One region of the Photobacterium kishitanii genome, then DNA from elsewhere that is predicted to be linked to it. Evidence: predicted binding sites of a transcription regulator. Region 1 holds the regulator's gene; each other region holds the start of a gene.

Region 1 (4,531 bases):
ATTCGTCGCCAACCATTATTCACGCCAACGACGCAACGACTTGAAATGCCTGATGGTGATTTTGTTGATCTCGCCTGGACAGAGCAACCTAATCTTAATAATCACCACCAACCGCTGATGATTCTATTACACGGTTTAGAAGGTAGTTTTAACAGTCCTTATGCTAATGGCTTATTGATGGCAGCTAAGCAGCAAGGTTGGCTCGGAGTGATGATGCATTTTCGAGGTTGCAGTGGTGAATTAAATCGCCATCCGCAAAGCTATCATTCTGGTGAAACCAACGACGTCCATTTTTTTATTCAATGGCTACGCCAACAATTTCCGCAACGACCGTTTATCGCTGTCGGCGTTTCCCTTGGTGGTAATGTCCTGATTAATTATCTTGCGACCTACCCCAACAACGAACTAATTGCAGCCCAAGCGATCTCACCACCGTTGAATCTAGCCTCATGCTCTGATCGTATTCAACAAGGGTTCTCGCGTATTTATCAACGCTACTTACTCACATCGCTCAAACGAACCATAGCCAAAAAAATTGACCGTCAACCTCATACGATGCCAGTTAACCGGCAACAGTTAGCCTCAATTAGCAGTGTGTGGCAATTTGACCAAGCCATTACGGCACCACTACACGGCTTTAAAGATGCTGATGACTACTACCACCACTGTAGTGGTTTGCGTCTGCTGGCCAATATCTCGCAACCCTTACGAATTATTCATGCTGCAGATGATCCATTTATGTGTCGTGATGTGATTCCTGCACAACCATTGCCAGCTAATATTCGTTATGATTTATCGGCAACAGGGGGACATGTTGGTTTTATTGGTGGCAGTTTGCTTAAACCACAGTTTTGGCTAGAGCACACCGTACCAGAGTGGTTTCAATACCAATTAACGCAACACCAATCAACATCAGCTTATAATGACTGAGTTTGTTTCAATCCAATTTAAGAATATACTACAGCTATTGTTTTATTAATCATTTAAGAAGTTGTAATGATTATTCCTTGGCAAGACATCGCCCCTGAAACCCTAACCAATCTCATCGAACAATTTATTTTGCGCGAAGGTACTGATTATGGCGAAGTAGAAATCAGCCTTAGCGATAAGGTCGCTTATGTTCGCCGGCAACTGCAAACTGGTGATGCGGTTATTGTTTTCTCTGAATTACATGAGTCCGTCGATATTAAGCTTCGTAATCAAATGTAAAAAAAAACAATATTTATCATTATAAAAATTCGCCCTCGCCAGCACTTTTATCACTTAAAACCGACATTTACGCAAAGCTGTAGTAACATTTATTATTGTTCTTTTTTTGTTATTAACATGTAGTAATCACAACAAGGTGAGTTATGTCGGTAAAACACCCTATTATTGCAGTCACTGGTTCATCAGGTGCTGGAACGACCACAACATCTGAAGCCTTTCGCAAGATGTTTAATATGATGGACATCAACGCTGCATGGCTAGAGGGTGATAGCTTCCACCGCTTTACTCGCCCTGAAATGGATTGTGAAATCCGCAAAGCGAAAGAACAAGGTCGTCATATCAGCTACTTTGGTGCAGAAGCCAATGACTTTGAACAATTAGCTCACTTTTTCAAACAATACTCTCAAGATGGTAGCGGCAAGTTTCGCCGTTATCTGCATACCTTTGATGAAGCCGTACCTTATAATCAAATGCCAGGTACTTTTACCCCGTGGCAACAATTGGCTGAAAATACGGATGTGTTGTTTTATGAAGGTCTACATGGGGGGGTGGTTGATGGCGATATCAATGTGGCTCAACATGTTGATCTACTTATCGGCATGGTACCGATTGTTAACTTAGAATGGATTCAAAAAATTATTCGCGACACCCGTGATCGGGGCCATTCTCGTGAAGCAGTAATGGAATCAATTGTGCGCTCAATGGATGACTATCTTAATTACATCACGCCGCAATTTTCTCGTACTCATATTAACTTTCAACGGGTACCAACTGTTGATACCTCAAATCCTGTCAGTGCCAAAGGAATTCCAAGTTTAGATGAAAGCTTTGTGGTGATCCGCTTTCGTGGCTTAAAGAATGTCGACTTTCCGCATTTATTAGCAATGATTCAAGGTTCATTTATGTCACGCCATAATACTCTGGTTGTTCCAGGTGGCAAAATGAGCTTTGCGATGGAGCTAATTATGCGGCCTTTACTTGAACAACTGATTGAAAATGGCCAGATCGGCTAATCGTTACTTGCGTAATTAACGGTCACTAGTATCAGTAACCGTTAATAATGATAGTGTTTACGCCACAACAATCTCATAGCTGTGGCTCAGCTCGACCCCTTTACCTAACATTAAACACACTGAGCAATATTTTTCGAGTGAGTCAGCAACCACTTTACTGACTAATTGAGGCGCTAAATCATGGCCACTAACCACGAAGTGTAAATTTGCATGAGTAAAAATACGTGGCGCTTGCTCACGACGCTCAGCAGAGATATTCACTTCACAGCCAGTGATCTGCTGTTGTAAATCTTGTAATCCACTCACAACATCAACCGAGCTACAACCACCAGCGGCCATTAACACTAATTCCATCGGACTTGGTGCTTTATCACCACCATTACCATCTAAAACAACACTATGGCCTGATGATGACTGACCAACAAAAGTCATATTTTCAACCCACTTTACTCGTGACTGCATCTCTATCTCCTTTGGCTATATTATTCAGATATTAACTCTATTTTTGTTGATAATCTCATCAATGTAAACGCTATTTATTCCGGCTAATGCTAATTACGTTGCATATTTAAACCACCCAAATTAACTAACAAACCCACATTAAAACTATGCTTTTGGTGACTAACTCACAACGATGTGATCATGTGCACACTTATCTCTCATAAATGAGCGAGTCAGCTAGATCAATATCAAGAAAAAACCCTAAAAAAAGGATACAATCTTAACAAGTTCAAGTTAGCTTGCAGCCCAGCAGCTGAGTGAATAACCCCGCCAGCAAACAGTTTTGTTGAGTTATCTTCACAGAACATATTGTTGGGCAACATATGCAGAGGAAGTTAGTAATATGGTTCCAGGTAAACCGCAGACAGATCCAACTTTAGAGTGGTTTCTTTCCCATTGTCACATTCACAAATATCCATCAAAGAGCACGTTAATTCACGCTGGTGAAAAAGCAGAAACTTTGTATTACATCGTGAAGGGTTCTGTTGCTGTATTAATCAAGGATGAAGAAGGTAAGGAAATGATCCTTTCTTACCTAAATCAGGGTGACTTTATTGGTGAACTCGGCTTGTTCGAAGAAGACCAAGAGCGTACAGCTTGGGTTCGTGCCAAAAGCCCTTGTGAAGTTGCAGAAATTTCATTTAAGAAATTCCGTCAGTTAATTCAAGTTAATCCAGATATTCTAATGCGTCTATCTGCTCAAATGGCATGTCGTTTACAAGTGACAAGTCAAAAAGTAGGTGATCTTGCATTCCTTGATGTAACAGGTCGTATTGCACAGACGTTACTTAATCTTGCAAAACAACCCGATGCAATGACACACCCAGATGGCATGCAAATTAAGATCACTCGTCAAGAAATTGGCCAGATCGTAGGTTGTTCTCGCGAAACAGTGGGTCGTATTTTAAAAATGCTTGAAGAGCAAAATCTTATTTCTGCTCACGGCAAAACAATCGTGGTTTACGGTACACGCTAATTATTAGTCGTACCTTAATCGCCGATGAAACCGCAGCTTATACCTGCGGTTTTTTTTGATCTCGACTATCTCTAAATAGCACCATAAAACAAACATTGACGGAGTTAGTATTACGGTTAAATTTTAATTTGTAATCACATTCATTCATGCTACATTTCGATTACAAATGGATTTCTTAATCAATGATGGTCAATATGGATATTGAACGCTTTTCTACTAACAGTTTCACCACCGTACCAGGGGTGTTAACTAACCAGCCCACAACCATTGAAATGACAGGGTTTAGCGATAGCCGTTGCTACCTTGAACAACAAACAGGATTACGTCGCTGCCCAGCGGATGAATCAGGCGTTTGGGGTTCACCACTAGATAACTAGCTAGCAATAACAGCACTGATGTAACTAAGTGCTGTTGTTATTACTGCCATTTTCACTATCAAGTACTCAGTTAACTATTGGTACTTTCAAATATTTTATCCGCCGAGGCAGTAACAAAGCCGCTATACAATTCACCATTCGGTTGTGGATAGCGTTTAGCAAACTCGTAAAATCCACCAGGGATCTTATAAACCCCATCTCGAAAACTAACCCCAACCTCATCAGCCATCGTTGCCGATTGCTCTAACATTACCGTCGCATCACCTTTTATGTCTCCGCCTGTCTGATTAATCACAAACTGGTTATGACGCAATAAATGGTTTACCTCTTCTAAACAAGTAAATTGCTCGAGCTGATTAATACTTACCGTAAAATGATTAGCACCAAAACCGTGCGCCGCAACCCAAGCTGCATACTCACTTTCAGCCGCTAAAAATTGATAGGTTGCAAAATCA
Region 2 (4,531 bases), on a different contig from region 1:
GTTACCGCGCACGTATTGGCTATTCTCCTAATCGATACGATATTAATAGTTATGGTACCGCAGGTTCACGCACAATGAATCAAACTCGTGGCATGCAAAAAACACATTGATTACCTACAAAAAACCCCAATAATCGATAAGCGACTATTGGGGTAAATATATTTATACCTAGATATTAGCGAAAATTTGTTAATAGCTATATCTATGGCATCAGCCTTTAAGGCGATCAACAATCAACGGCACCAAAGAAGTATAAGCATACCATCCAGCCGCAACAATAATGATTGTCCACACAATACGAGAAAACCATTGCGTCCGCTGCATATGACGCGAAGGATCGGGTTCACCACAATGAGGACAAAAATGGGCACGACGAGAAACACTACCATCACAAGCAGGACAATCCGTTAAACGCTTAGAACGTGGCTTTGTCATTGTTTCAGTCACCATCCTATCATTAACAACATCAGAGCTAGATGCTGGTTGACTAAAGTCAGGAGTATTCGCTGGGGACGCTCTATTCCCAGAACGTTTTTCTGCGTGTAATGAAAACGACACCTCATGTTTATCATTGTCGTCATCAAGTGCAGAAAATTCAGTTGTTTTCACTGTAATTCACCATTTGATCAGTTTCTGTACACAGAATACGCAATATTAAAATAATAGTCTCAATTAATATCATTGCGAGCACAATATTAACACTAAGCTCAATAAACAATCGTTACTATCATCACCCTCGAATAAATTAGCAGCAACCATTAGCGTGTAAATTTTTGGCACATCCGGCGAAATATCGTCACAGATACTACACTATTAAAGTACATTCAATTTCATATTACAGGCAAAGGAAAGCCATTATGTTGAAAATACTTACTGCCTTATTAATGACTATTATTGTCACCACCCCTACCGCAGTAGCTGCAACTGCTATCGAAATAGATCACCCATGGTCAAAAGCTGTTCCACCCACATCTAAGGTTGCTGCCGCTTTTTTATCAATTATCAATCACAGCAAGATTGACGATACCCTTATAGCAGCACGCTCACCTATCGCTGAAATTGTCGAGTTACATACTTTAAATAATGGCAATGGATTAATGCAAATGCGACAGGTTGATACCATTACAGTTACCGCTGAACATCAGCAACAATTAGAGCCTGGTGGCTTTCACGTAATGCTATTTAATCTCACCGAAGTGCTAACAATTGATTCACACTTTCCACTGACATTGATCTTTAAATACGCTGGTGAAATAACAGTGGATGTTGCTGTTAAACCAGCGACATACACTGGTAATGAACAGGCTAAAACGCATCATCATTAACATTCAGATGATTTACGTATCTAGTTTTTCTCCAGCATACATAAGATCTGTATGCTGGGCTTTATATGGCTATATTCGGTATTAGTTAACACCCATTAGCGTTTTATATTTCATAATGGCTTGCTGACAAAAATCACGCTCATCATCATCTTCAATATTATTGGTTAATTCAGCAAAAGCCTCATAACCCACTTTGCCATTTTTCACTTTCCAAACGGTGTACGAAGCTTGCTTATCTAACTCGATACGCATTCTCTCACTGTCTGATAATTGGGTTAAATTATACATATTATTCTCAGCGGCCTTTTTGGTTAATTCTACCCAAGTTCATGTTCAAGAAGAACCTCTTTCAACACTCATTATTTGAATGACTGTTTTTATCATAAACAACCATCAATAATCATTACCCTTAATGTAATCCATTACATTTTAGTGGTTATTGATTTTTTAAGAACAGATAAATAAAACTATCGATTGAAAATAAAATACATATTAATCAATAAATTAAATATTTAAATTATCACTTCCAGCTGAATAACTCACTTAACTAGCCACGAAAAAGAAAACGATACCCTTCACATTTTCAACAGATATGGTAATCAACATCATTAATCTAGTGAAATAGCCTTATTTTTGTGATCCAGATCTCAAGGTGTAAATATTTAATTCCATAAACTACTACCATAAATTGAAGCATAAACTTTGCTTCTGAATAACTCATAAACCAAGGAGCACTTCATGGCTACTCCACATATCAATGCTGAAATTGGCGATTTTGCAGAAACAATTTTAATGCCTGGTGATCCACTGCGCGCACAATTTATTGCAGAAACTTACCTAGAAAATGTAAAACGCGTATGTGATGTTCGCAGCATGTACGGTTTCACTGGTACTTACAAAGGTAAACCAGTATCAGTAATGGGTCATGGTATGGGTATCCCATCTTGCTCTATTTATGTACATGAGCTAATCAGAGATTTTGGGGTTAAAAACATCATTCGCATTGGTAGCTGTGGTGCTGTTCATGATGACGTTAAGTTAATGGACGTAATCATTGCTATGGGTGCTTCAACTGACTCAAAAGTTAACCGCATTCGTTTTGCTAACCATGATTTCGCTGCTATTGCTGACTATCACTTACTTGAAACAGCAGTAAACCAAGCACGTGCACAAAATGTTGCAGTGCGTGTCGGTAATGTATTCTCTGCTGATCTATTTTACAGCCCAGAAGTTGGTCTGTTCGATAAAATGGAAAAACTAGGCATCCTAGGTGTAGACATGGAAGCAGCTGGTATCTATGGTGTTGCAGCTGAACTTGGTGCTAAAGCATTAACTATTCTAACTGTTTCTGATCACATTAAGCGCGGCGAGAAATTAAGTGCAGAAGCACGTCAACACTCATTCAACGAAATGATGAACGTAGCACTAGAAACTGCAATCAATCTATAATTTCTTACAGCAGTAATACTGTGGCGAGAGTTTTATAGCATAAAGTGAAAGACGTGCCTTCCTGATACGTTTTTCACTTTTTTATACCTGCTAACATTTAAATTATCCATAAAAGTAATAATGTTAATAATATCTCAGCATCATCATTGCCGTTGGGTATAATCACCTCCACCTAACATGCAAAAGGCGACGCTCCATGACTTTATCTTCAACACAAACAACGTTGGATCAGTTGCCACCCGCCAGTGATAATATTCAATTCAATTATTGTAAAACGGTCGCTTGTGCTAATTTTAGTCGTACCGATCCACAATTATATGTACTCCAAAATAATAATTTACAACGTCCAGTACTTATTTGCCGCGAATGCGGTGCTTTTCCGCCAGTACTCAGTAATCATGACGTTGTTGCAGAAAAACAGCGCTTTACACTAGAACAAAATAGTGGCCTCGCTGCCTGTTCAAATAATGCTTGTCCACATAACGGACTACCCGTTCTCACCTATCGTCAGTTTTATCATGCCTTTGGTTTTAGTGGAGAACGCCAACGCTATCGTTGCAAAGCCTGTCAGCATACTTTTGTTGATCCATGGTCAAACAGTAATAACAAACATCAATTACAGCAAAAAATATTAGCGTATTTATTTACTGGATATACGGTACGAGAAATTTGCCGCCGTCTTACTATGAATCCTAAAACCTTTTATGATCAGCTTAATAATATTGCAGCTCGTTGTCGTCACCAACTGACGATTTTTGATGCACGACTAGGCAAACAACCACAAGCATGTCATCTAGCTACTGATCTTGCTCCATTGCAACCTCACAGTAATAATGGCGTATTATGGATAGCAACTGCTGAGACAGATTCAGGTTATGTTGTTAGTCAACATGTAAATTATCAAACTCAACCAGCAGCTACATATGTTGCTCATCACGACGCATACCGTATAGGTACACGTTTTATCGCGCCTCATAGTTACCATCATCCTCATAATACATCGACAACATCACAAGGGCTATTAGCTCATATTGATGCAACTTATCGTCAAATTTTAGCGCGAAAAAATATGGAAAATCCGCTTAGTGGTGAAGTGACGATTAACTACCCGACTAAAGGTTGCCTTATTCGTCCTCAATACACGGTATATAGTCATTTTTTATATTTACGTGAATTACTTAGTCAGAGTATTCCTACCTTAACGGTATTTATGCCTCAGGAAACATTACTACGTTCAGCTTGCCTATCTGTTTTTATTGATCGTATTAATAACCACACCATCGACCCGCTTTATGTTGTTGAAGACGATCAATGGCAACACGGACAACATGTTGAAAAAATAGATATCGTACTGATGGGATGGTGGCGAGATCGGTGGGCATTTAGTCGTAATAAAACAGGCAATAAAGGAATTTGTCATCTTGGTGGCAGTAAAAAAAATCAGCAACATTGGTTAACAGTTGCCACGCACCGAGCGGTAATTAGCTATCAACAGCGTTTTTATGACCAATTTAGCCATATGGTTAATGAGCCTCGTCGTAAACTTCGTCCTGCAAGTTTATTACCGTTGTTGGATATCTATCGCGCTTGGCACAACCTTTGTCACCAAAATAAAGCAGGGTTCACACCAGCACAAGAATTAGGCTTAATATCCTCTCCTATGACACTAGAACAATTATTACAATAGCTATTATGTCGTGCTTTTAGGATTAATAAACGCTTTTTAAAAGCAACACAATTTCTTCGCCTATAGTTAA
Region 3 (4,531 bases), on a different contig from region 1:
CTCCCGAATCAGCGCCTCACTCCAACTCTCTAACGCTTCTGGCAATAAAGTATGATTAGTATAAGCAAAGATTTTAGACACAATTGCCCATGCATCATCCCAACATAGTTTGAAATCATCTAGCAGCACCCGCATTAATTCTGGAATTGCGATAGTTGGATGGGTATCATTAAGCTGAATAGTTTCAAACTCGGCTAATGCATTAATTTCATGGCCTTTTTTAAGATGACGACCAACAATATCTGCAATTGAACATGCACAATGAAAATACTGTTGCGTTAAACGTAAGACCTTTCCTTGGTGGTGATTATCATTTGGATAAAGTACTTTGGTTACATTGCCCGCAGCAATTTGAGCTTGCTGTGCACCGATATAATCACCATCATTAAATTTGGCTAAATTAAAAGGCTCTGGCGCACGACACTCCCATAACCGCAGTGGAAATACAGACTGATTGTTATAACCAATAATTGGCAAATCCCATGCAATACCTTGTAACGTTACTGCAGGGTTCCAACGATCATACTGCTGTCCATTTTCATCAGTATAAGAACTAACATCGCCATACAGACCAACAACTTGATTTAGTTCAGGACGCTGTACTTCCCAAGGATACCCCTCTTCCTCACACCATTTATCAGGGAATTCAATTTGATGCCCATTAAGAAATGACTGTTTAAATAAACCATATTGGTAATGTAAGCCATAACCCACTGATGGAAATTCTTGTGCTGCTAACGAGTCCATAAAACATGCAGCCAAACGACCTAAGCCACCATTGCCTAATGCAGGATCACGTTCTTGTTCCAATAAATCAGTCAGATTCAAACCTAGCTCGGCAACAGATTCACTGATTTGGTCATACAGCCCAAGGCTAATTAAGTTATTACCGGTTAAACGACCAATTAAAAACTCTAATGAAAAATAATTAACACTGCGTGCATTCGCATCAATAACTCGTTTTTCAGTTGCTAGTAAATTACCAGTACTAATTTCTGCCAGTGCTTTACCAACCGCTAAATACCAACTTTTATCAGTTGCCGTTTTAGTATCTTGGGCATAAGTAGTCACTAAATGTTTTATTACTAATGCTTTAAATGAGGCTTTATCAAATGCTTGTTCTTTAATGTGTTTTTTCATTGTTATGTCTCACCGTAGTATTATTTAATTACTACCTATGCTGCACTGATTAAAAAAATGAAGCATCATCCTAACGAAATGATTAAGGGGAGGAGAATTAAGGCGTAGGAAACGATAGAAGTGATTAATGAATAAAATTTACTCGCTCAATATATTGCTTATGTGAGTTAGCTCAAGATTATAAAGATGATAGTTACAATAATTCTAAGATGTATTGTCTATAACGAACTGCGCGTTAAAGTATCCACTCATAAAAGCGCATCGGCAAAATATCCTGATGTGTCTAGCCTTAAAATTACAGATCTTAAAGAGCTTAATTATGTGGATACCTTCTAAACTTACTCGTCCTGCTCGACTACATAATGCTATCTTACGACCTCGGATCCTTGAAGCACTCACTCAAGCATCTTACTATCGATTAGTTCTATTTCGCTCACCTGCAGGTTATGGAAAAACCACCATGGCGGCACAGTGGTTAAAAGATATCCCACATACAGGCTGGTTTAATATTGACGATAATGACAATGAGACTTTCCGTTTTGTTAACTATTTCCTTCAAGCGGTTAATAAAGCAACTGATAGCTCTTGTTTAAAAACCCAAGCAATGGCAGAGCGCCGACAATTTGCATGTATTACCACACTCATGAATGCGCTTTTTGCTGAGTTGTCTAATTATCAAGAAACCTGCTACATCGTATTAGATGACTACCACGTTATTGACAATGATGATATTCATGAAGGTATGCGTTTCTTTTTAAAGCATATGCCAGATAACATCACCCTTGTGGTAACTAGTCGTATAATGCCCCCTCTAGGTACGGCTAACCTACGCATTCGAGATTTATTATTAGAAATTGATAATACTGGGTTAGCTTTTGATGACGAAGAAACTCAACGGTTCTTCCATCAACGTATTTCTGAGAATATTGAAAGCGAGTTACTGAGTACATTACGTAAACAAGTCGAAGGTTGGCCATCAGCACTACAATTAATAGCTCTACACGCAAAACAAAAACCACATTCATTAGCAAATTCAACCCAATCAATTGCTGCTTTTAATCGGAGTCATTTATGGGATTACTTAGCAGAAGAAGTGTTTGATCAACTCAGCGATGATACGAAAGATTTCTTACTACATTGCTCAATATTGGATATGTTTAATGCTGAATTAATCACAGAGCTTACCGCACGTTCTGATGCCTTATCTATGCTAGAGTCACTCGATCGTTTTGGTTTATTCTTAACACAATTAGAAGGTGAAGATAACTGGTATCGCTTCCATCACTTATTTGCTGAGTTTTTACGTCATCAGCGTTATACAACGATCCCCCAGCAACGTAATGAGTTACATTGTAATGCTGCTAAAGCGTGGTTAAAGCAAGGTAATTTTCAACAAGCTTTAGTTCATACACTAAAAAGTGAAAATCAAGATCTTATCACTGATATTTTATGTGACCATGGGTGGAATATGTTCCATCAAGGCGAATTAAAATTACTAGAGTATGCTATTGAGCAACTCGACCAAGATGCTTTATTTTGTTCACCAAGATTATGCTTATTAAGAGCGTGGTTAGCGCAGAGTCAACATCGTTATAATAATGTCGGTGAGCTATTAGCTCAAAGTGAAGCTGAGTTAGCATTACGAAAATTAACCATCGATGATGCTATTCAAGGTGAGTTTAATGCTCTACGTGCACAAGTCGCGATAAATCAAAGTAAACCACAAGAAGCATTAGCTCTCGCGGAATTATCGTTAGGACAACTACCCGCAACGACCTATCGCAGCCGCATAGTTGCAACCTCTGTTATTGGAGAAGTGCATCACTGTTTGGGTAATCTAAATCAAGCATTATCCATGATGCAACAAACAGAAAAAATGGCTCGTCAATACCATGTCTACCATCAGGCATTATGGGCACTATTACAACAGTCGGAGATTCTTGTTGCTCAAGGTGCTATTCATGCCGCTTTTGAATTATTAGATCAGGCCCTTAAGCTAATCAAAGAACAGCATTTACAACAAGTGCCTTTGCATGAGTTTACTTTACGTCTCAAAGCTCAGATTTTATGGTGCTGGCATCGTCTGGAAGAAGCTGAACAATGTGCTCATCAATGTCTTGAGATCTTAGCGCCATTTGATAAATCGCAATCACTTCACGCATATTCGATGCTTGCTCGTATAGCGGTATCGCGTGGTGAACTGGATAAAGCAACACGTTACCTCGATATCTGCAATAATCTGGTTAAAAACACCACTTACCATATCGACTGGCTAGCGAATTATGATTTTAGCCAGCTACTATACTGGCAAGCAAAAAATGATCTAGACGCCATACAATATTGGCTTAGTACAGTCACATTACCCATTACATACTGTAACCATTTCCAACAACTACATGCTCGTAATATTGTTCGAAGTCACCTCTTGCTTCAAAATTTAGATGAAGCACAACAATTGCTTAATACAATCCAACAACACTGTATTGAGCATAGTTTACATACTGATCAGCATCGTAATACCGTTGTACAAGCCGTACTCTACAAGCTTAGCGAACAGCCACAACAAGCATTAGATACATTAAAAGAAGTTCTTACCATTAGTAACCATAGCGGTATGATCAGCAATTTCTTATGTGAAGGAGAGACAATCAGTGGATTACTCCATACTCTGATCGAACAAAAGCAACTTGACGAACTCACTTTACACCGTAGCCAATACTTATTACGAGAAATGACCAGCAAGCAACGTGCGCGCGTCGTACATTTTGATGAAACCTTTGTTGATAAACTATTAGCACTTCCTAATATTCCGGAGCTTATTCGCTCTAGCCCACTCACACAACGAGAGTGGCAGGTACTAGGATTAATTTATGCTGGCTATAGTAATGAACAAATTTCTAATGAGCTTGATGTCGCAGCAACAACAATTAAGACCCATATCCGTAATTTATATCAAAAATTAAATATTACAAATCGACGCCAAGCAATTGAAACAGCTGAAAGTTTACTTAAGCTGATTGGCCTTGCTGCATAAAAAAATCCCAGCTTCGGCTGGGATTTTTTATTTCATTCAATTCATTACTAGCAATAAAGCATCATCGTGAAACGGTATAAACCACGTGACTTGCTAACCCTGCAACCAAAAACACTTTATATGTTTGACTATTTTTAGCCACACATTCACCACTCCAATAATCAAACCAATCTGTTGCTTGGCCAGCGTGTAACGTAACTGTTTTTGCTGGTTCATCAATATAATTAAACACAAACTGTAATTGCTGCACTGAGCCATCACTATGGTTTAATGGCAATTTTGCTGTAGTTAAATTGAGATCATCAAAAACTGCCGCTTGTTGACTATAATGTTGACGCTGTACCAATTGCAAAAAAC

Evidence for each region. Region 1 encodes CRP, which controls carbon source genes, mostly activating them, when cyclic AMP is high. Its sites were predicted from a motif close to TGTGANNNNNNTCACA; they were not measured.
Region 2: the regulator CRP is predicted to act here: its motif matches at 1,960-1,975, upstream of deoD (purine-nucleoside phosphorylase).
Region 3: the regulator CRP is predicted to act here: its motif matches at 1,302-1,317, upstream of malT (HTH-type transcriptional regulator MalT).

What each region holds. Positions count from the first base shown of each region.
Region 1 is NZ_LN794352.1:305,980-310,510, reverse strand. It holds gene PPBDW_RS01635 (hydrolase) at 1-930, shown strand, start outside; gene PPBDW_RS01630 (YheU family protein) at 997-1,209, shown strand; gene PPBDW_RS01625 (phosphoribulokinase) at 1,353-2,222, shown strand; gene PPBDW_RS01620 (OsmC family protein) at 2,280-2,684, opposite strand; gene crp (cAMP-activated global transcriptional regulator CRP) at 3,067-3,699, shown strand; gene PPBDW_RS01610 (hypothetical protein) at 3,882-4,076, shown strand; gene PPBDW_RS01605 (DUF1338 domain-containing protein) at 4,147-4,531, opposite strand, start outside.
Region 2 is NZ_LN794353.1:1,110,128-1,114,658, reverse strand. It holds gene PPBDW_RS20275 (hypothetical protein) at 1-110, shown strand, start outside; gene PPBDW_RS20270 (zinc ribbon domain-containing protein) at 211-609, opposite strand; gene PPBDW_RS20265 (copper chaperone PCu(A)C) at 858-1,325, shown strand; gene PPBDW_RS20260 (DUF3283 family protein) at 1,407-1,613, opposite strand; gene deoD (purine-nucleoside phosphorylase) at 2,064-2,774, shown strand; gene PPBDW_RS20250 (lactate dehydrogenase) at 2,971-4,461, shown strand.
Region 3 is NZ_LN794353.1:1,528,602-1,533,132, reverse strand. It holds gene PPBDW_RS21800 (glycogen/starch/alpha-glucan phosphorylase) at 1-1,140, opposite strand, end outside; gene malT (HTH-type transcriptional regulator MalT) at 1,460-4,174, shown strand; gene PPBDW_RS21790 (glycoside hydrolase family 36 protein) at 4,236-4,531, opposite strand, start outside.